One region of the Pseudomonas sp. NA-150 genome, then DNA from elsewhere that is predicted to be linked to it. Evidence: predicted binding sites of a transcription regulator. Region 1 holds the regulator's gene; each other region holds the start of a gene.
What was found. The regulator sigma-54, encoded in region 1, starts transcription at its own class of promoters, with help from an activator protein. The targets are predictions, from matches to a motif close to ANTGGCATNNANNTTGCTNT.
Positions count from the first base shown of each region.

Region 2: the regulator sigma-54 is predicted to act here: its motif matches at 3,346-3,365, upstream of ACF0H7_RS21475 (circularly permuted type 2 ATP-grasp protein).
Region 3: the regulator sigma-54 is predicted to act here: its motif matches at 2,870-2,889, upstream of glnK (P-II family nitrogen regulator).
Region 4: the regulator sigma-54 is predicted to act here: its motif matches at 3,054-3,073, upstream of flhA (flagellar biosynthesis protein FlhA).

Region 1 covers NZ_CP172305.1:716,190-721,275, forward strand. The annotation lists gene rapZ (RNase adapter RapZ) at 1-156, opposite strand, end outside; gene ptsN (PTS IIA-like nitrogen regulatory protein PtsN) at 159-623, opposite strand; gene hpf (ribosome hibernation-promoting factor, HPF/YfiA family) at 636-944, opposite strand; gene ACF0H7_RS03485 (RNA polymerase factor sigma-54) at 1,059-2,549, opposite strand; gene lptB (LPS export ABC transporter ATP-binding protein) at 2,737-3,462, opposite strand; gene lptA (lipopolysaccharide transport periplasmic protein LptA) at 3,462-4,004, opposite strand; gene lptC (LPS export ABC transporter periplasmic protein LptC) at 3,991-4,563, opposite strand; gene kdsC (3-deoxy-manno-octulosonate-8-phosphatase KdsC) at 4,573-5,086, opposite strand, start outside.
Region 2 covers NZ_CP172305.1:4,531,612-4,536,697, reverse strand. The annotation lists gene ACF0H7_RS21490 (LTA synthase family protein) at 1-1,878, shown strand, start outside; gene ACF0H7_RS21485 (hypothetical protein) at 2,084-2,320, shown strand; gene ACF0H7_RS21480 (ribonuclease E inhibitor RraB) at 2,570-2,911, shown strand; gene ACF0H7_RS21475 (circularly permuted type 2 ATP-grasp protein) at 3,400-4,809, shown strand; gene ACF0H7_RS21470 (alpha-E domain-containing protein) at 4,822-5,086, shown strand, end outside.
Region 3 covers NZ_CP172305.1:6,613,478-6,618,563, forward strand. The annotation lists gene sutA (transcriptional regulator SutA) at 1-241, opposite strand, end outside; gene ACF0H7_RS30810 (secondary thiamine-phosphate synthase enzyme YjbQ) at 342-767, opposite strand; gene ACF0H7_RS30815 (ammonium transporter) at 947-2,290, opposite strand; gene glnK (P-II family nitrogen regulator) at 2,326-2,664, opposite strand; gene ACF0H7_RS30825 (accessory factor UbiK family protein) at 3,084-3,344, shown strand; gene ACF0H7_RS30830 (YifB family Mg chelatase-like AAA ATPase) at 3,566-5,059, shown strand.
Region 4 covers NZ_CP172305.1:4,769,780-4,774,865, forward strand. The annotation lists gene flhF (flagellar biosynthesis protein FlhF) at 1-853, opposite strand, end outside; gene flhA (flagellar biosynthesis protein FlhA) at 865-2,994, opposite strand; gene ACF0H7_RS22535 (IS256 family transposase) at 3,632-4,891, opposite strand; gene flhB (flagellar biosynthesis protein FlhB) at 5,040-5,086, opposite strand, start outside.

The DNA.
Region 1 (5,086 bases):
TTGAGCCAGTTCGGTATGGATCAGCGCGCGCTCGGCCAATTCGGGCAACAAACCGGCCGGCAGATTATCGATGCAGTAAAAGCCACTGTCCTCCAGCACATCGAGCGCGGTGCTCTTGCCGGAACCCGATCTACCACTGACGATAATCATGCGCATGATTAGTGACCGCTCTGTATGTCCAGGACAACTTGATACAGGGCTTCATTGCTGGCTGCACTGCGCAGCTTGTCACGCACATCCTTGCGGTCGAGCATGCCTGCAATCTGCCGCAGCAATTCCAGGTGTGCATCGGTGGCGGCTTCGGGGACGAGCAGGACGAACAGCAAATCCACGGGCGCGCCATCGATGGCGTCATATTCTATGGGGTGATCCAGGTGAACCAGGGCGCTGATCGGCTGGCTGCAACCTTTCAGGCGGCAATGAGGAATGGCGATGCCATTGCCAAAGCCGGTCGAGCCAAGTTTTTCACGAGCGATCAGGCTCTCGTAAACATCTTGCTCAAACAGTTCGGGCACTTCGCGGACGATCACATTGGCAATCGTCTCGAGCGCGCGTTTTTTACTGCCACCCGGCACGTTCACGAGTGAACGGCCAGGGGTCAGGATGTTTTCAAGTCGAATCATGAGTAGGGGGTGTTAGCGAGCTGTCGCACCCTTGAGGATGCTTTGCTGCTTTTCCTTATGCTTGAGCAATTGTCGGTCGAGCTTGTCAGTCAGGAGGTCGATGGCTGCGTACATGTCGTCATGTTCGGCGTTGGCGACCACCTCTCCACCGTGGATATGCAGTGTGGCTTCGATCTTCTGTTTCAGCTTCTCGACCGCCATGGTCACTTGCACATTGGTAATCTTGTCAAAGTGCCCTTCGAGTTTCTTGAGTTTGGCCTCAATGTATTCGCGCATGGGCTTTGTCACTTCAAGCTGGTGTCCACTGATGTTGACTTGCATACAGCTTCTCCTTCGTTGCCAGTGCATAAAGAGGCAGGCTGGAATGCCTGCCACTGGAACGCTGTGGCTCTTAGCCTGACCGGTCTGTAAGCGAATCTCAGACTGGCTTGGGCGTCACATCAATCGCTTGCGCTCGCTCGAAGGCGCGATCCCAAGTGATTCGCGGTATTTGGCGACTGTGCGACGGGCTACTTGAATGCCTTGTGCCTCCAGTAAACCAGCGATCTTGCTGTCACTCAACGGCTTTTTCTGATTTTCCGCCGCAACCAGTTTTTTGATGATTGCGCGTATCGCCGTGGACGAGCATTCACCGCCCTCGGAGGTGCTGACGTGGCTGGAGAAGAAGTACTTCAGCTCATAAATGCCACGCGGGGTGTGCATGAATTTCTGCGTGGTAACGCGGGAAATCGTCGACTCGTGCATGCCAACCGCTTCCGCGATGTCGTGCAGGACCAACGGTTTCATCGCTTCGTCGCCGTACTCAAGGAAGCCACGTTGATGCTCGACGATTTGCGTGGCGACTTTCATCAGCGTTTCGTTGCGGCTTTGCAGGCTCTTGATGAACCAACGGGCTTCCTGCAGCTGATTGCGCATGAAGGTGTTGTCGGCGCTGGTGTCGGCGCGGCGGACGAAGCCGGCGTACTGCGGATTGACCCGCAGGCGCGGCACGGACTCTTGATTGAGTTCGACCAGCCAGCGTTCGTTGTCCTTGCGCACGATAACGTCGGGCACGACGTACTCGGCTTCGGTGGACTCGATCTGCGAACCCGGACGCGGGTTGAGGCTCTGTACCAGTTCAATCACCTGGCGCAGTTCGTCTTCCTTGAGCTTCATGCGCCGCATCAGCTGCGCGTAGTCACGGCTGCCCAGCAAATCGATGAAGTCGGTCACCAGGCGCTGTGCTTCGGCCAGCCAGCGGGTTTTCAACGGCATCTGGCGCAGTTGCAGCAGCAGGCATTCGCTGAGGTTGCGGGCACCGATACCGGCCGGCTCGAATTGTTGAATTCGATGCAGGACCGCTTCGATTTCATCTAGCTCGACATCCATCTCCGGATCGAAGGCATCGAGGATTTCCTCGAGCGACTCGTCAAGGTAGCCCTGATTGTTGATGCAATCGATCAGGGTCACGGCAATCAGACGATCGGTGTCGGACATCGGGGCCAGGTTCAGTTGCCACAGCAGATGGCTTTGCAGGCTTTCACCGACCGAGGTACGGGTGGTGAAGTCCCACTCGTCATCATCGTTGCTGGGCAGGCTGCTGGCGCTGGTCTGGTAGACGTCTTCCCAGGCGGTGTCGACGGGCAGCTCGCTAGGAATGCGCTCGTTCCACTCGCCGTCTTCCAGGTTGTCTACCGTGGGGGCAGCTTCCTGGTACGTCGGTTCCTGGACATCAGGATTGGGTTTCTCGATGTTGTCGGCCAGCGGGTCGGCGTTATCGAAGTCGTCGCCTTCTTCCTGGCGCTCGAGCATAGGATTGGATTCCAACGCTTCCTGGATCTCTTGTTGAAGGTCCAGGGTCGACAGTTGGAGTAGACGGATGGCCTGTTGCAGCTGCGGTGTCATCGTCAGCTGCTGGCCCATTCTCAGGACTAGCGATGGTTTCATGGCAGGGGCTAAACACCTTATTCGCCGGCGCACATGCGCCATCCACTACAGGGCGCCGGAGCGCCAACTTAAGCAAATTATATGCCTGAAACCTAAGTGTTTGCCTAGGGTGTGGTGACAATTAATATACTTGCCAACCACCGCACCCTAGTGTCCGTCGCCTATGAAGAGCGAAACACCGCAGAACTTACAGGCGGAACTCATGGCCGAGGTAAACCTCTTTAACCAGTTGGTTGGCCAGAATTGTCTCCGCATCACCCTCAGCGATCAGTTGCCCGTCGTTGACGATGTACGCGGTTTCACAGATATCCAGCGTCTCACGAACGTTGTGGTCCGTGATCAGAACGCCGATGCCCTTGGCTTTCAAGTGGTGGATGATCTGTTTGATATCGCCGACCGAGATCGGGTCGACGCCGGCAAACGGTTCATCGAGCAGAATGAACTTGGGCGATGTGGCCAGGGCGCGGGCGATTTCTACCCGGCGGCGCTCACCACCGGACAGGCTCATGCCCAGGTTGTCGCGAATGTGGCTGATGTGGAATTCCTGCAGCAGGCTTTCCAGCTCCTTGCGACGTGCGGCGCGGTCGAGTTCCTTACGGGTCTCGAGGATGGCCATGATGTTGTCGGCCACCGAGAGCTTGCGGAAAATCGACGCTTCCTGCGGCAGATAGCCGATACCGGAGCGTGCGCGGCCGTGCATGGGCTGATGGCTGACGTCGAGGTCATCGATCAATACGCGGCCCTGATCGGCGCGTACCAGGCCGACGATCATGTAGAAACACGTGGTCTTGCCGGCGCCGTTTGGCCCCAGAAGACCAACGATCTGCCCACTTTCGATGGACAGGCTGACATCACGAACGACCTGACGGCCCTTATAGCTTTTAGCCAGATGCTGGGCTTTCAGCGTTGCCATTAAGGAGCCTTCTGCGCGTCGGGTTTGCTTTTCGGCTGGATAACCATGTCGATCCGTGGGCGCGGGGCGGTTACTTTGGCGCCGTTGGCGCGCCCGGCGTTGACGATCTGCTTCACGGTGTCATAGATGATTTTCTCGCCTTCCGACGTGTTGCCATCATTGACGACCTTGGCTCTGTCAATCAGGACGATTTTATCCTGGGTGGCAAAGTACTGGATGGTCACGCCCCATGCCTGCACGATCGGCTTGTTCAGTTCCGGCTTCTGTTCGTAGTACGCCAGGTTGCCAACAGCAGTGAATACGTTGATTTCGCCGGTAGGCAGACGGGTGATGGTCACCGTGTTGCCGGTGATCTTCAGCGTGCCCTGCGTGATGATGACGTTGCCTTTGTAAGTGGCAATGCCTTGTTTGTCATCAAGCTGCGCGTCGTCAGACTGGATATGGATAGGCTGATCGCGATCCGTCGGCAGAGCCCATGCGCTCACGCTTCCCAGTGCTGTGCCCAGGCCGAGCAAAAAAGGGAGGGTTTTAACGAGCCTCATACAGTCCTCTTACTTTGGACAGCAGGTTCATCCTGCCGTCGTTCAAATACGCTTTCATGCCCGTGCCGGTAGATACACCGCCGAAACCGTCGATTCTAACGGCTTGCTCGGTCTGCGCATATTGCTTCTGTGGGAATACGGTCATTCGGCTGCTGGTAATGATGGTCGTGCGGTTTTTTTCGTCTGTGCGGGCAATGCGAACCTGGTCGATCAGTTCGACATGATCGCCGCCTGGCGAAACCTCGCCCTTCAGGCTCTGGACGTGCCACGGGTAAGCGGCACCGCGAAACATGTTCAGGTCCGGCATGGTCAGCAGGGTGACGTCGGACACCTGCAGGTGCTCGACTTTGTCGGCTGTCATGTCGTATTGCAGCTTGCCGTCAGGAAGAAACTGGCGGCTGTGGGCATTGATCGCATAAAAGTCGATCGTGCCCGCGTCAATCTGTGCCGCCTTCTTCTCGAGAAAGGTTTCAGGGTTGATGTTCCAGTAGCCTGCGGCAGCTACCAGCCCCGCGATCACGCCCAGAAACAAAAACCTGCGAATTGTTTTGCTCAGCATAAATAACTTCTATAGGTAGGCGGCGTGGGCCGCTTCAAGACTGCCTTGGGCGGTCAGGATCAGCTCGCAGAATTCACGGGCCGCGCCTTCACCGCCGCGCGCCTGGGTAATGCCATCGGCATGTTGCCGAACGAAACTGGCGGCATTCGCGACTGCCATGCCCAGGCCTACGCGCCGAATGACCGGCAAGTCTGGCAGATCGTCACCCAGATAGGCGACTTGTTCATAGCTTAGGTTGAGTTCAGCGAGGAGTTCGTCGAGAACCACCAATTTATCTTCGCGACCTTGATACAAATGATGAATGCCCAGGTTCTTCGCGCGGCGTTCGACCACGGGAGTCTTGCGGCCGCTGATGATTGCGGTGCGCACGCCGGATGCAATCAGCATCTTGATACCCTGGCCGTCGAGGGTGTTGAAGGTCTTGAACTCGCTGCCGTCTTCGAGGAAGTACAGGCGGCCGTCGGTCAACACGCCGTCGACGTCGAAAATCGCCAGCTTGATGTTCTTGCCGCGTTGCAGCAGA
Region 2 (5,086 bases), 3.1 Mb from region 1:
CGTTTCGACTTGCGCCTGACCGTTTACTTGCTCGTTCCGCTGTTGCTGGCGCTGGTCAGTGCCCGTCTCATGGCGAGCCGCTGGCTGTTTCGCACCTGGTTGACCCTGGGGGCCAGTATCACGCTGTTCCTTGGCATCATGGAGCTGGACTTCTATCACGAGTTTCACCAACGCCTGAACGGCCTGGTGTTCCAGTACGTGAAGGAAGACCCCAAAACTGTGATGAGCATGCTCTGGTACGGTTTCCCGGTCGCGCGTTATCTGCTGGCCTGGGCCGTGGTGACCTGGCTGCTGAGCCTGCTGTTCAAGGGCGCGGACCGCTTGACCCGTACGCGTCGTGGCCTGAATGTCAGTTCCAGCAGCAATCGCGCCGTGGCGCCGTGGTACCTGCGCCTGGGTGTGCTGGTGCTGTGCGCGGGGGTGGCGGTGATCGCTTCCCGTGGCACGTTGCGCCAAGGCCCGCCGTTGCGCTGGGGTGATGCTTACACCACGGAATCGAATTTCGCCAACCAGTTGGGCCTCAATGGCACGTTGACCCTGATCGATGCGGCGAAGAGCCTGAGCTCGAATCAGCGCGCCAACATCTGGAAGTCGACCATGACCGACGCGCAGGCGCTGCAAACCACGCGTGACATGCTGTTGACCCCGAATGACAAGCTGGTCGATGCCGACCTTGCGGCCGTGCGCCGCGACTCCACGCCGCCGGTGGACAACACGTTGCCGATTCGCAACGTGGTGGTGATCCTGATGGAAAGCTTCGCCGGCCACTCAGTCGGTGCCTTGGGCAGCCCGGCCAAGATCACGCCTTACTTCGACAAGCTGGCCCAGGAAGGCCTGCTGTTTGACCGTTTCTTCTCCAACGGCACGCACACCCACCAGGGGATGTTCGCGACCATGGCCTGTTTCCCGAACCTGCCAGGGTTTGAATACCTGATGCAGACGCCGGAAGGCAGCAACAAGCTGTCGGGTCTGCCGCAATTGCTCGGCTCTCGCGGCTACGACAACGTGTATGTCTATAACGGCGATTTCGCCTGGGACAACCAGTCGGGCTTTTTCGGCAACCAGGGCATGACCAACTTCGTCGGCCGTCACGACTTCGTCAACCCGATATTCTCTGATCCGACGTGGGGCGTGTCCGACCAGGACATGTTCGACCGTGGCAACGAGGAGCTGAAAGCCCGCCAAGGCAAGAAGCCGTTCTATGCACTGTTGCAAACCCTGTCCAACCACACGCCGTATGCCTTGCCGGCCAACCTGCCGGTCGAGCGTGTTACCGATCAGGGCTCGCTGAACGATCACCTGACCGCCATGCGTTACGCCGACTGGGCGCTGGGGCAGTTCTTCGAAAAAGCTAAAAAAGAACCGTATTACAAGGAAACTTTGTTCGTGCTCGTGGGTGATCACGGTTTTGGTAATGACAAGCAAATCACCGAAATGGACCTGGGTCGCTTCAACGTGCCGATGCTGATGATCGCGCCGGGCCTGCAGGAAAAGTTCGGCAAGCGCAGCAGCATCGTGGGTACTCAGATCGATATCGTGCCAACCATCATGGGTCGTCTGGGTGGCGAATCGCGTAACCAGTGCTGGGGCCGTGACCTGCTGAACCTGCCGGAAGGCGACAAGGGCTTCGGTGTGATCAAGCCGTCCGGCGGCGAATTGACCGTGGCATTGGTGACCGGAGACCGGATCTACGTCGAGCCCAAGGAAATGGCGCCGTTGGTGTATCAATACCAGCTCGGCGCCACGCCCCACGCCGAGTTGCTGCAAAACGAGTCTGATCAGGCACAGTTGAAGCAGAAGCTGGAAGGCTTTATCCAGACAGCGACCAAAAGTCTGATGGATAACACGGCGGGTGTTTCGGCCGGGACCAAGCGGTAAGTCATGCTGTAATGAAGAAGAGGCCTTTTGAGGCCTCTTTTTTTTGCCTGCAAAACGGAGGGAGAGTCTATCTGTCCAGCAAGCGCCGCGTATTTGGCGGGCAAAATTGAATCTTTGAAACTGCGGTGGCCACAGTGGAACGATTGACCATGGTCAAAGGTCCAGATTGAGTAAGCCGCATTTCGGCTGCACTGAGGAGACATCGATGAAACTGTGGATCATTACTTATTCCGATAAAGAAGGTGTGCAGCAACAGCTTGAGCTGGGTGGCGAACAGCGTCCCACCGAGGAAGAGGTGGCTGATTATCTGCGTGAGTTATTGTTTCCGATTGCCGACGAAGTCACGGTGCCCGATCTTGACGGTCGTGTGCCCGAACCCATGGTCAAGTCCCTCAAGGAACAGCACGGCGTGCAAATCCTCTCCATCACCCCGGCCCCCTGAACACTCATTCAAAAAGGTCCCTTTTGCCAATTGGCACACGCGTTCGATAGGACTACTCTGCAAGTGAGGCCGGCGCAGCATTGCTCTGGCCTTTCCATGTCGATGCCCGGTCCGGCTGCATGGACTTGGCCTTGTCAGCTACATGCTTGACTCCCTGGCGGTAGATTAGCTGTCGCCGAGCGACCACTGTGCAGTGGGGCGCGTTGGGAGTGTTGAAACTCTATCTATCGTTGAATAGGAGGACGTTTCATGAGCACAGCCTATCAAGAGGACATCAGCAGTAATGTACTGCGCCGCATGAAAGAGGGCGGTTTTGATTTTGCGTCCATCCATCCCATTGAGTTCTATGCCGTCTTCCCCGACGAGGAACGGGCGCGGCAGGCTGCAGGGCAGTTTCGTGGAGAGTCCTTGAATGCACAGGTCAGTGCCCGCGACGACGGGGCCTGGGACTTGCTGTTGAGCAAGGTGATGTACGCAACTTACGACGGTATCGATGACTTCGAGCAAAATCTGCAGAGCGCGATCACACCGCTGGATGGTGAGGTCGAGGGCTGGGGTGTCACCCAAGAGATCAAACGCTTTCACGCCTGACTCCATGGCACCTCTGAGCGGCGCCGTTTATCGCTGACTCAATGTTTTAAACCCCGTGCCGGTTGACCTTGTGTCAGCCGGTTTTAGTTTGTGTGTTCTAACCCGTGACGCGACTATCGGCCCGCGCACGATTGTCGGGCACAACAACAGGGGCAAAAAAAGAGCCACTCCTGGGAGCAGCTCAAATGGGAAGTCGGTAAACCATTGCGGGGAAGCCATAACGACGAAAGGTCAGACGGCTTCGGATGCTGGTCATTATCCGGAAACAAATTCCCCCCGTGAAATCAACTCTGACTATGCTGGTGATAGCTATTGTTGCTGAAGGACGCTTCCGAATGAGGCGTAGGAGATTCAGTTGGGACGGTTACTGCACAGGAATGGTGCGGCAGGTGTCGCGGGATTATCCAACTGATTGATTGTTAAGCGTTTATGCCGATGGCACGGGCCTTGCGAAGGCCCTTGGTGTCCGTGGTGACAAGGAGTACGGCATGATCCGCACCTTTTATGATGAGATGTACGATGCCGGCGGAGTGGTCCGTCCGCATTATCGGGAATTCGCCCGTTGGCTGGGTGAAACGCCGCCTGAGCTTTTGGCCCAGCGTCGGCGAGAAGCGGATCTTTTGTTTCATCGCGCCGGGATCACGTTCACGTTGTACGGGGACGAGCAGGGCACTGAGCGGTTGATTCCTTTCGATACCATTCCGCGCAGCATTCCGGCCAGTGAATGGCGGGTGGTCGAGAAGGGCTGTATTCAACGGGTCAAGGCGCTGAACATGTTTCTCGCCGACCTGTATCACGACCAGCGGATTATCAAGGCCGGGATTATTCCTGCCGAGCAGGTGCTGGCCAACGAGCAATACCAGTTGGCGATGCAAGGCCTGAATCTGCACCGCGACCTGTATTCGCATATCTCCGGGGTCGACCTGGTGCGCGATGGCGACGGCACCTACTACGTGCTCGAAGACAACCTGCGCACGCCCAGCGGCGTCAGTTACATGCTCGAAGACCGCAAAATGATGATGCGGCTGTTCCCTGAACTGTTCGCCGCTCAACGGATTGCGCCCATCGATCATTACCCGAACCTGCTGCTCGACACCCTGAAAAGCTCCAGCCCCCTCGATAACCCCAGTGTGGTGGTGCTGACCCCCGGCCGATTCAACAGTGCGTTTTTCGAGCACGCCTTTCTGGCGCGTGAGATGGGCGTCGAGCTGGTGGAAGGCGCGGACCTGTTCGTGCGTGACGATCATGTGTTCATGCGCACCACCGATGGCCCGAAAGCTGTCGACGTAATTTACCGCCGGCTGGACGATGCGTTCCTCGATCCGTTGGCGTTCAATCCGGATTCGATGCTGGGTGTGCCGGGGCTGTTGGCGGCTTATCGCTCGGGCAATGTGGTGCTGGCCAACGCCGTCGGTACTGGTGTGGCCGATGACAAGTCGATTTACCCTTATGTGACGGACATGATCCGTTTCTATCTGGACGAAGAGCCGATCCTGCAGAACGTACCGACCTGGCAGTGTCGCAAGCCGGAAGAGTTGTCCCATGTGCTGGCGCATCTGCCAGAACTGGTGGTCAAGGAAACCCAGGGCTCGGGCGGTTACGGCATGTTGGTCGGGCCAGCGGCCACGGCAGCGGAAATCGAATTGTTTCGCGCACGGCTCAAGGCCAAGCCTCACGCTTATATCGCGCAACCCACTTTGTGCCTGTCGACCTGTCCGACCTTTGTCGAGAACGGCATCGCCCCGCGCCACATCGATTTGCGCCCGTTTGTTCTTTCCGGCCGTGAAACCCGGGTTGTTCCCGGTGGCCTTACCCGAGTGGCGCTGCGTGAAGGCTCCCTCGTGGTGAACTCGTCCCAGGGCGGTGGAACCAAAGACACCTGGGTGGTTGAGGATTAAGGAAGCCTGCCAATGTTAAGTAGAACTGCCTCGGATTTGTACTGGATGTCGCGTTACCTGGAGCGGGCGGAAAACCTCGCGCGGATGCTCGACGTCAGCTATTCCCTGTCATTGATGCCCCAGGATGGGCGCGGTGACGGGCTGGACGAAATGGCCTTGCCGCTGTTGATCACCGGCACTCTGGACGATTACCTGGAGCGTCACGGTGAACTGCACGCCGAGCGCTTGCTGCACTTTTTCGCCCTGGATGCGACCAACCCGGCCAGCATCTACAGCT
Region 3 (5,086 bases), 1.0 Mb from region 1:
TGGCCAGAAACTCTTCCATCGCACGCGCCAGAGCATCACGCTCTTTGTTCTTGGCTTCTACGCTAGGCAGCTCATCCACCGAGACCGCAGCCTTGGCTTTGCCCTTGGCAGGAGTCGCCGAGGCGTCGGCGCTGTCATCTATCTCAGGGCCGTCATCCTCGCCACCCGCTGCTGCGAGCTCCTCACCGTCTTCTTCACCTTCCAGATCGTCTACCAGATCGTCGTTGTCGTCGTCGCTCATGTTCTACCTCATGACTTGCGAAAGCAGATTAGTTATAGCCCAGCTACGCCAACTTTCGAAGGCTGCCAGAAAAAATTCAACAACCGCCGAAGACCGGCGGTTATGCCCCGTCACCTTGCAAGGTAGCGAGGACTCTGCGAGCACCGCCACTATCACGATGCTCACCCAAATAAACACCTTGCCAGGTGCCCAACGCCAATCGCCCCGCCGTAATCGGCAAACTCAATTGGCAGCCCAGCAGGCTGGCCTTGAAGTGCGCCGGCAGATCATCGGGGCCTTCGTCGTCATGTTCATGTCCGTCCATTCCCTGGGGCACCAGACGGTTGAAAAAACGCTCGAAGTCACGACGCACGGCCGGATCGGCATTCTCGTTGATGGTCAACGAAGCCGAGGTATGCTGCAGCCACAAATGCAACAGACCGACCCGACAAGCCCGCAGCTCAGGCAAGCCTGCCAGAATCTCGTCAGTCACCAGATGAAACCCGCGAGGCCTCGCCCGTAGGGTTATCAGCGTCTGCTGCCACATACAATTCTCCACGCTTCGGCGCGCATTCTAACGCGCTGGTGAAAAAAGCAAAGCGCGTAATAAGCAGCCATTTATGTAAGCCGTTACATAGACGCCAACATCTGTTGCCCATGCGCCTGTATCGACAAACACCAGACAAAAAAATGCCCGGTTACCCGGGCATTTTTTAATGCAGTGGCTTATAAGTTGTAGCCACGCTCGTTGTGGAGTGCAAGGTCGAGGCCGACAGCTTCTTCTTCTTCGGTAACCCGCAGGCCCATGACCGCGTCGACTACCTTGAGGATGATGAAGGTCGCAACCGCGGTGTAGACGATAGTGAAACCAACGCCTTTGCACTGAATCCAGACTTGGGCCGCGATGTCAGTCACGGTGCCGAAGCCACCCAGCGAAGGGGCTGCGAACACACCGGTCAGAATCGCGCCGAGGATACCGCCGATACCGTGCACGCCGAAGGCGTCCAGGGAGTCGTCGTAGCCCAGTTTGCGTTTCAGGGTGGTGGCGCAGAAGAAGCAAACCACGCCCGCCGCCAGACCGATCACCAGCGAACCCATTGGACCAACGGTACCTGCTGCAGGGGTAATCGCTACCAGACCCGCAACCACACCCGAAGCGATGCCCAGTGCGCTTGGCTTGCCGTGAGTGATCCACTCGGCAAACATCCAGCCCAGTGCCGCAGCGGCGGTAGCGATCTGAGTCACCAGCATCGCCATACCGGCAGTGCCGTTGGCCGCAGCAGCGGAACCCGCGTTGAAGCCAAACCAGCCGACCCACAACATGGCCGCGCCGATCAGGGTGTAACCCAGGTTGTGCGGAGCCATTGGCGTGGACGGGAAGCCCTTACGCTTGCCCAACACCAGGCAGGCAACCAGACCCGCTACACCGGCGTTGATGTGAACCACGGTGCCGCCGGCGAAGTCGAGAACACCCATGTCGCCCAACAGCGAACCCGGACCGCTCCAGACCATGTGCGCGATTGGCGCATAGACGACGGTGAACCAGATGCCCATGAACACTAGCATCGAGGAGAACTTCATCCGATCAGCAAACGCACCGACGATCAGCGCCGGAGTGATGATGGCGAAGGTCATCTGATAGGTAACGAACACCGCTTCAGGGAACAGCGCGGTAGGACCAGTGATGCTCGCCGGGGTGATACCCGCGAGGAACGCCTTGGCCAGACTGCCGAAGAAGGAGTAGTAGTTGACGACGTTGGCTTCCATCCCGGTGGTGTCAAACGCGATGCTGTAGCCATAAATGATCCACAGAATGCTGACCAGGGCGGTGATTGCGAAGCACTGCATCATGATCGCAAGAACGTTTTTCTGCCGAACCATGCCGCCGTAGAACAGCGCCAGGCCTGGGATGGTCATGAATAGCACCAAAGCCGTCGAGGTCAACATCCAGGCCGTATCGCCGGAGTTGAGGACGGGTGCTACGACCGGTACCGGGTCAGCCGCCAGGGCCAGACCAGGGATTAAAAAGGACAACAGGGCTCCTAGCCCTGCGAATTGACGCAGAGTCATATTGTTTTACTCCTGGGGCGTTGGGGTTTGGCGGCTTAGATTGCGTCGGTATCGGTTTCGCCGGTACGGATGCGAATGGCCTGTTCCAGATTAACCACGAAGATCTTGCCGTCACCGATTTTGCCGGTGTTGGCGGCCTTGGTTATCGCTTCGATAACCCGGTCCAGATCCTTGTCATCGATCGCAACATCAATTTTTACTTTTGGCAGGAAGTCGACAACGTACTCCGCACCGCGATACAGCTCGGTGTGACCCTTCTGCCGACCGAAGCCTTTGACTTCCGTGACAGTGATGCCCTGCACGCCAATCTCGGACAACGACTCGCGCACGTCGTCCAATTTGAACGGCTTGATGATGGCAGTGACTAGTTTCATGAAACTTTCTCCCGAATTGGTGGACTTGCCCCAGGAAAACAAACCCGACTCAAGTCTAAGCGCAGTGCCTGGCTTTGTAACGCGTCGGTCGCCTCATAAGGACCAGACCAACCCCAAAAAAACGCCTTGACGAAACACTTCCCTGCTCCGTCTGCCGCACTGCATTCGTCACATGGACTGCATCAGTGCCTGGGTCATATGCCACTAAGCAGAAAGCTTGCCATCTCGCTTAAAATCAATGATTACAGGGGTTTGGCCAGACGCCACTTACCAAGTCCCGTGCCATCATGGGTCGAACGCACAACAACAGTGCGTACGTGCCCGCCGCCATGCGCGAAAAGCGTGCAGAACGACGAGGCCAAATTGACTATAGACACTGCGTGATACACTGCGGACCAAATGACTCCGGAACCCTGACCATGCTCGCGCCTAAAGCCTTCCTCGACGCCCTGAGTGGCCACGCCTCACGCTTGTTCAACGGTGAAACGCCGGTGCCGCGTGCTGAATTCGAATCCCAGTTCAAAGTCCTGCTGCAAAGCGGCTTCGGCAAACTGGATCTGGTCAGCCGTGAAGAATTCGATAGCCAAATGGTCGTCCTCGCCCGCACCCGCGCCCGCCTCGAAGCGCTGGAAGCAAAAATGGCTGAACTGGAAGCGAAGCTGAATCCGCCGGTGGAATGATCGGCTACGCTTCGCCTTCCCTGTAGGAGCCAACTTGTTGGCGAGCGTTTTTGACCCGGTATGTCTGGCGCACCGCCTAGCGAACAAATTCGCTCCTACAGATCGGATAGCTTGAGGCGGTGGAGCTGAGCGACCGCGATTCACACCCTGTATCGATTCCCCACCCCAGCGTCCCTCCAAATCCCGCACGATGCGGTCATTCAGACAATCAAGGAATGATCATGTCGCTCGCCATCGTCCTCAGCCGCGCCCAGGTGGGTGTCGAAGCGCCTGCCGTTACCGTGGAGTGCCACTTGGCCAACGGCCTGCCCGCGTTGACGCTGGTGGGGCTGCCCGAGGGCGCGGTGAAGGAGAGCAAGGACCGGGTGCGCAGCGCATTGTTGAATTCCGGCTTCGATTACCCGGCACGCCGGATCACGCTCAATCTTGCTCCCGCTGACTTGCCCAAGGACGGTGGTCGTTTTGATTTGGCCATTGCCTTGGGTTTGCTCGCAGCCAGCGGCCAGTTGCCAGCGTTTGCGTTGCAGGATGTCGAATGCCTGGGAGAGCTGGCGCTATCGGGCGCAATTCGAGCAGTGCAAGGCGTACTCCCTGCCGCGTTGGCTGCGCGGGCCGCCGAGCATACGTTGATCGTACCAACGGCCAATGCCGAGGAAGCCTGCCTGGCATCCGGGTTGCGAGTGATTGCCGTGAACGACTTGCGCGAATTGGTGGCGCACTTCAACGGGAAAGCCCCGATTGCGCCCTACGAGTCCAGCGGACTCTTACACGTGAGCAAGCCGTATCCGGATCTAAACGAAGTCCAGGGCCAGAGTGCCGCCAAGCGCGCATTGCTGGTGGCGGCTGCGGGCGCGCACAACCTATTGTTCAGCGGACCGCCTGGCACCGGCAAGACGCTGCTCGCCAGTCGCCTGCCAGGCCTGCTGCCGCCGCTGGATGAGCACGAAGCCTTGGAGGTCGCGGCGATTCAATCCGTAGCCAGCCAGACCACGCTGACCAGTTGGCCACAACGACCGTTTCGCCAGCCGCACCACTCTGCATCCGGCGCGGCGCTGGTCGGTGGAGGCAGTCGTCCGCAACCCGGCGAAATCACCCTCGCCCACCACGGCGTATTGTTTCTCGATGAGCTGCCGGAGTTTGATCGCAAGGTGCTGGAGGTTTTGCGCGAGCCTCTGGAGTCCGGCCATATCGTCATCGCCCGAGCTCGTGACAAAGTACGCTTCCCCGCCCGCTTTCAGTTAGTCGCGGCCATGAACCCCTGCCCTTGCGGCTATTTGGGCGAACCCAGTGGCCGTTGTCGCTGTTCGACCGAACAGATCCAGCGCTATCGCAACAAGCTGTCCGGCCCACTGCTTGACCGAATCGACCTGCACCTGACCGTCGCCCGCGAGGCCACCGCGCTCAATCCCGAGCCACAAACGGGCGAAGACACCGCGACCACCGCCAAGTTGGTCGCCCAGGCCCGCGACCGGCAGAATCGTCGCCAAGGATGCGCCAACGCCTTCCTCGACCTCAAGGGCCTGCGCAAACACTGCCCGTTATCCAGCGAAGACGAAAACTGGCTGGAAACCGCCTGCGAACGTTTGACCCTGTCGCTCAGGGCGGCGCATCGCTTGCTGAAAGTAGCGAGAACGCTGGCGGATCTGGAGCAGGTGGACGCGATTGGCCGTAGTCATTTGGCGGAGGCGTTGCAGTATCGACCGTCGAGCAATTGAGCCCTGCCAGATCGTTTTCCCAGGCAA
Region 4 (5,086 bases), 2.9 Mb from region 1:
GGGTCACTGACACATTGAGAATCCGGCCCAGGGTTTTCAGTTGCTCCTGAGCACCGATGCGGTAGCTGTCCATGCTCACCAGTGCAATGTTCTGCGGACCGTATTTCAAGACATACCGCGCGGCCAGCTTCGCCAGCGTAGTGGTCTTGCCCATGCCCGCCGGACCGACCATGGCGATCACGCCACCTTCTTCCAGCGGCTCGACGTCAGGGGTCACGATCATCCGCGCCAGGTGCGCCAACAACATGCGCCACGCCTGACGGGGCTCTTCAATATCAGCAATCATAGCCAGCAGATCGCGCGACAGCGGACCGGACAGGCCAATGCGTTGCAAACGACGCCATAGGTTGGCTTGTTGCGGCCGGCTGCCCTGCAACTGGTTCCACGCCAGCGAGCCTAGCTGCACTTCGAGCAATTCGCGCAGGCCGTTCAATTCGGAGCGCATCGACTCATAGGCACGCAGGCCGATGGTCGGTTCAACTGGGGCCGTGTACGACGCCTGAGGCGCTGGACGTGCCGGTTCGTCGAAGGTCGGCTCGATATGGTTATCGGCCGCGCTCAGCGACGCGCCGGAGAACAGTTGACGATTGATCAGTGACTCGCCTTCACCACGCGTACCCAATTCGGCTTGTGCGGAGACGATGCGCGACTGAGTCTTGCGCAGCTCGTCTTCCAGCTCGATGTTCGGCACACGTGGCGCCAGCGCGGAAAGCTTGTAATCCAGGGCAGCAGTCAGCTCTACGCCGCCGGCAATCCGCCGGTTTCCAATGATGGCTGCATCGGCGCCCAACTCATCGCGAACCAGTTTCATGGCTTGGCGCATATCGGCGGCGAAAAAACGCTTAACTTGCATGACTCACTACCTCAGCCGTTAGGCCCGACAGTCGCGACGATCGTGACTTGTTTGGTGTCGGGAATTTCTTGATACGCCAGAACGTGCATATTCGGTACAGCCAGACGCCCAAACCTCGACAACATGGCGCGAACCGGTCCTGCGACCAACAAAATAACTGGCTGACCCTGCATTTCCTGGCGCTGGGCAGCATCAATCAGAGAGCGCTGGAGCTTTTCAGCCATGCTTGGCTCAAGAAGAACGCCCTCTTCCTGACCCTGACCAGCCTTCTGCAGACTATTGAGCAATATTTGTTCCAACCTTGGCTCCAGGGTGATAACAGGCAGCTGCGGCTCAATCCCCACAATGCTTTGGACGATGGCACGACACAATCCGATACGTACGGCGGCCACCAAAGCGGCGGTATCTTGACTCCGAGGGGCGGCATTTGCGATCGCCTCGGCGATGCTGCGGATATCCCTGACGGGAACCTGCTCCGAGAGCAACGCCTGCAATACCTTGAGCAATGCCGACAGGGAGAGCACACCCGGCACCAACTCCTCAGCCAGCTTGGGCGAACTTTTGGCCAGCATCTGCATCAGGTGTTGCACTTCCTCATGGCCGATCAGCTCATGGGAGTGCTTGTACAGAATCTGGTTAAGGTGGGTTGCCACCACGGTACTGGCGTCGACCACGGTATAGCCAAGGGACTGCGCCTGACTGCGCTGGCTGATTTCGATCCACACCGCCTCGAGGCCGAAGGCAGGGTCTTTGGCGCTGATACCGTTGAGCGTACCGAACACCTGACCCGGGTTGATCGCCAATTCGCGGTCCGGGTAGATCTCGGCTTCGGCGAGGGTCACGCCCATCAGCGTCAGACGATAAGCACTGGGCGCCAGATCGAGGTTGTCGCGGATATGCACCGTGGGCATCAGGAAGCCCAGCTCTTGCGAAAGCTTCTTGCGCACGCCCTTGATCCGCGCCAGCAGTTGACCACCCTGGTTACGGTCCACCAGCGGAATCAGGCGATAACCCACTTCCAGGCCGATCATGTCGATGGCGGACACGTCATCCCAGCCCAGCTCTTTGGAATCCTGCGCCCGCGATGGAGAAGGCAGCAGCTCCTGCTGACGCTTGACCTCCTGCAGCGCTTGAACCTTGATCACGTTCTGCTTCTTCCAGACCATGTACGCGAACCCGGCAGCCATTGCACCCAAGCTGATAAAGGAAAAGTGCGGCATACCAGGCACGAGCCCCATGACCACCATCAAGCCCGCCGCTACGAACAGCGCCTTGGACGAAGTGAACATCTGCCGATTGATCAGCTTGCCCATTTCTTCCGAACCGGAAGCACGGGTCACCATGATCGCCGCAGCTGTGGATAACAACAGTGATGGCAATTGCGCCACCAAACCGTCACCAATGGTCAGCAGCGCGTAAACCTTGCCTGCGTCGGCGAAGTTCATGTTGTGCTGGAAGATACCCACCGCCATGCCGCCGATCAGGTTGATGAACAGAATCAATAGACCGGCAATGGCGTCACCGCGCACGAATTTGCTGGCACCGTCCATGGAGCCGTAGAACTCGGCTTCCTGGGCGACTTCCAGACGACGGTGCTTGGCTTGAGGCTGATCGATCAGGCCGGCGTTGAGGTCGGCGTCGATGGCCATTTGTTTGCCGGGCATCGCGTCGAGGGTGAAACGCGCGCTCACCTCGGAAATCCGCCCGGCACCCTTGGTTACCACGACAAAGTTGATGATCATCAAAATCGCGAAGACCACGATACCGACCACGTAGTTACCGCCGATCACCACCTCACCGAAGGCCTGGATCACCTTACCGGCAGCGGCGTGGCCGTCCTGGCCGTGGAGCATTACTACACGGGTCGACGCTACGTTCAGCGCCAGGCGCAGCAGCGTCGCGACCAGCAGGATGGTGGGGAATACCGAAAAGTCCAGCGGCCGCAGGGCGTATACGCACACCAGCAGGACCACGATCGACAGCGCGATGTTAAAGGTGAAGAACACGTCGAGCAGGAACGGTGGCATGGGCAACATCATCATTGCCAGCATGACCAACAACAGCAAAGGCACGCCCAGATTGCCACGACCGAGACTGGCGGCGTTGCTGCGTGCTGCGTTGATTAATTGAGAGCGATCCACCGATTTTTTACCTGCACGCTAAATCAAACTTTTGACGCCATAAGCGACGTGACAGGGGTATTGCAAGAAGCTTTCCAACTATGGGGTGGTGTTTAAAAAGAAGGGGGTGGGTGTCATGGGACTGTAGGAGTCCTTCTGGGAACGGGGCGATAGTAGGTTTCGTCAATTGAATCGCGAAGATCAAGATCAAAAGCTGGTTACGATTTCTGTAGGAGCTGCCGAAGGCTGCGATCGACCGGGAACCGGTCGCGGGGATGGGACATTTTTGAAGGTCCTTCGGACCTTATCGCAGTCTTCGGCAGCTCCTACAAAGACCGTGTTCACAAATAAATCTGAGCGAATTGAATCCCGAAGTCGGGAGAGGCCCCGTTTTCAGGAGGCTGAACGCAGGCGGTATTCCAGGGGACGCGAGGCATGGATGCCGAGCGAGCCACGACCCCCGCCAGGGATGGCGGGTCTTCGCGTGCCCCCGAAACAGCGCCGGAGTGAAGGTACCCCGAGCCTAAGCGAGGGGCCGTATGATGGCGCGAGCGTTTTGGTTAGTTTTTGCTGGGCCGGCACACCGGCGTTTGAAAAGGGAGTGTCAGATTTTTTGTGTTCGGGCTGGTTGTGGCCTGCCGTCAGGCAGGCCTTTGTTTTACCAGCTCGGCCTGGTAAATCGATCTCCATAGAGAATCGCAAATTGATTCATCGCCACCTTCCAATCATGCGCTGCGTTACCCCAGTTAGCGGTGATGTTGCGTAATCCCAGCCATATCAGCTTCGTCGCTGCATCGTCAGTGGGGAAGTGCCCTCGGGTCTTGATGATCTTTCGTAGCTGAGCGTTGATGCTTTCGATGGCGTTGGTTGTGTAGACCACCTTTCGGATGCCTGCCGGGAAGACAAAAAACGGGATGACTCGATCCCAGGCTCTACGCCAAGCAGCAACTACAGTCGGATACTGCTTGCCCCAAGGCCCCGCCTCAAAGGCGTTCAGTTCCTGCTCAGCGATATCGGCGTTAATGGCTTGATAAATCGGCTTGAGCGCCTTGGCCAGTGCTCGACGTTTATCCCAAGCCGCATAGTCCAGGCTGTTGCGGATCAGATGCACGATGCAGGTTTGCAGTGTGGTAGCAGGAAACACCGCCCCTAGGGCCTCTGGTATCCCTTTAAGGCCGTCTGTGACGGCGATCAGCACATCTTCAACACCACGAGTCTTCAGGTCGTTGAACACCTTCATCCAGAACTTGGCACCCTCGGTGCTTTCGATCCAGATGCCCAAAATATCTCGTGTGCCATCGGGTAACACGCCCAGTGCCAAGTACACCGCCTTGTTACGCACCAAGCCTTCGTCGCGAATTTTGACCCGCAGCGCATCAAAAAAGATGACTGGGTACATAGGCTCTAAAGGGCGTTGCTGCCAAGCGCCAACCTCTTCCAGCACAGCATCGGTCACTGAACTGATGAAGTCATGCGACACATCGGTTCCATACTGCTCGGACAGGAAAGCGCGTATCTCACGCACCGTCATCCCTCGGGCGTACATGGCAATGATCTTGTCATCAAAGCCTGTAAATCGGCGCTCATGCTTGGGAATGAGGATCGGCGCGAAGCTGCCATCGCGGTCTCTGGGGATATCCAGGCGAAGTGGCCCGTCATCGGTCAGTACCGTTTTACCGCTTTTACCATTGCGCTGGTTGGTTGAATCCTCAGGGCGCTCCGCGCCCTGAGGATAGCCAAGGTGGTGACCCAGTTCGGCGCCTAGCGCACGCTCGATCAGCGCCTTTTTGAACGCCATAGAGGCGTCCTGAATGGCTGCGGCGCTCATCGGGCCTTGGACGAACTGATCAATCAGCTCTTTGGGTATCGAGGGCAATTCCCTCGGTGTTGCACTGGCGGACTTCTTTTTGGTCGGCATAAATGCACCTCTGGTGACATGTTATGCCCGAACACAAAATTTCTGACAGTCTCTTTGAAAAAGTGACACGCTGTAAGAGCGTAACCGTAACACCAGCTAAACACCGACAACGGATATGTACGCACCCGCCCCAGTAATCAACGGATATTTAAGAATCACGCTTCAGGTCACTCGGAATCGGCAGGTCCTCACTCA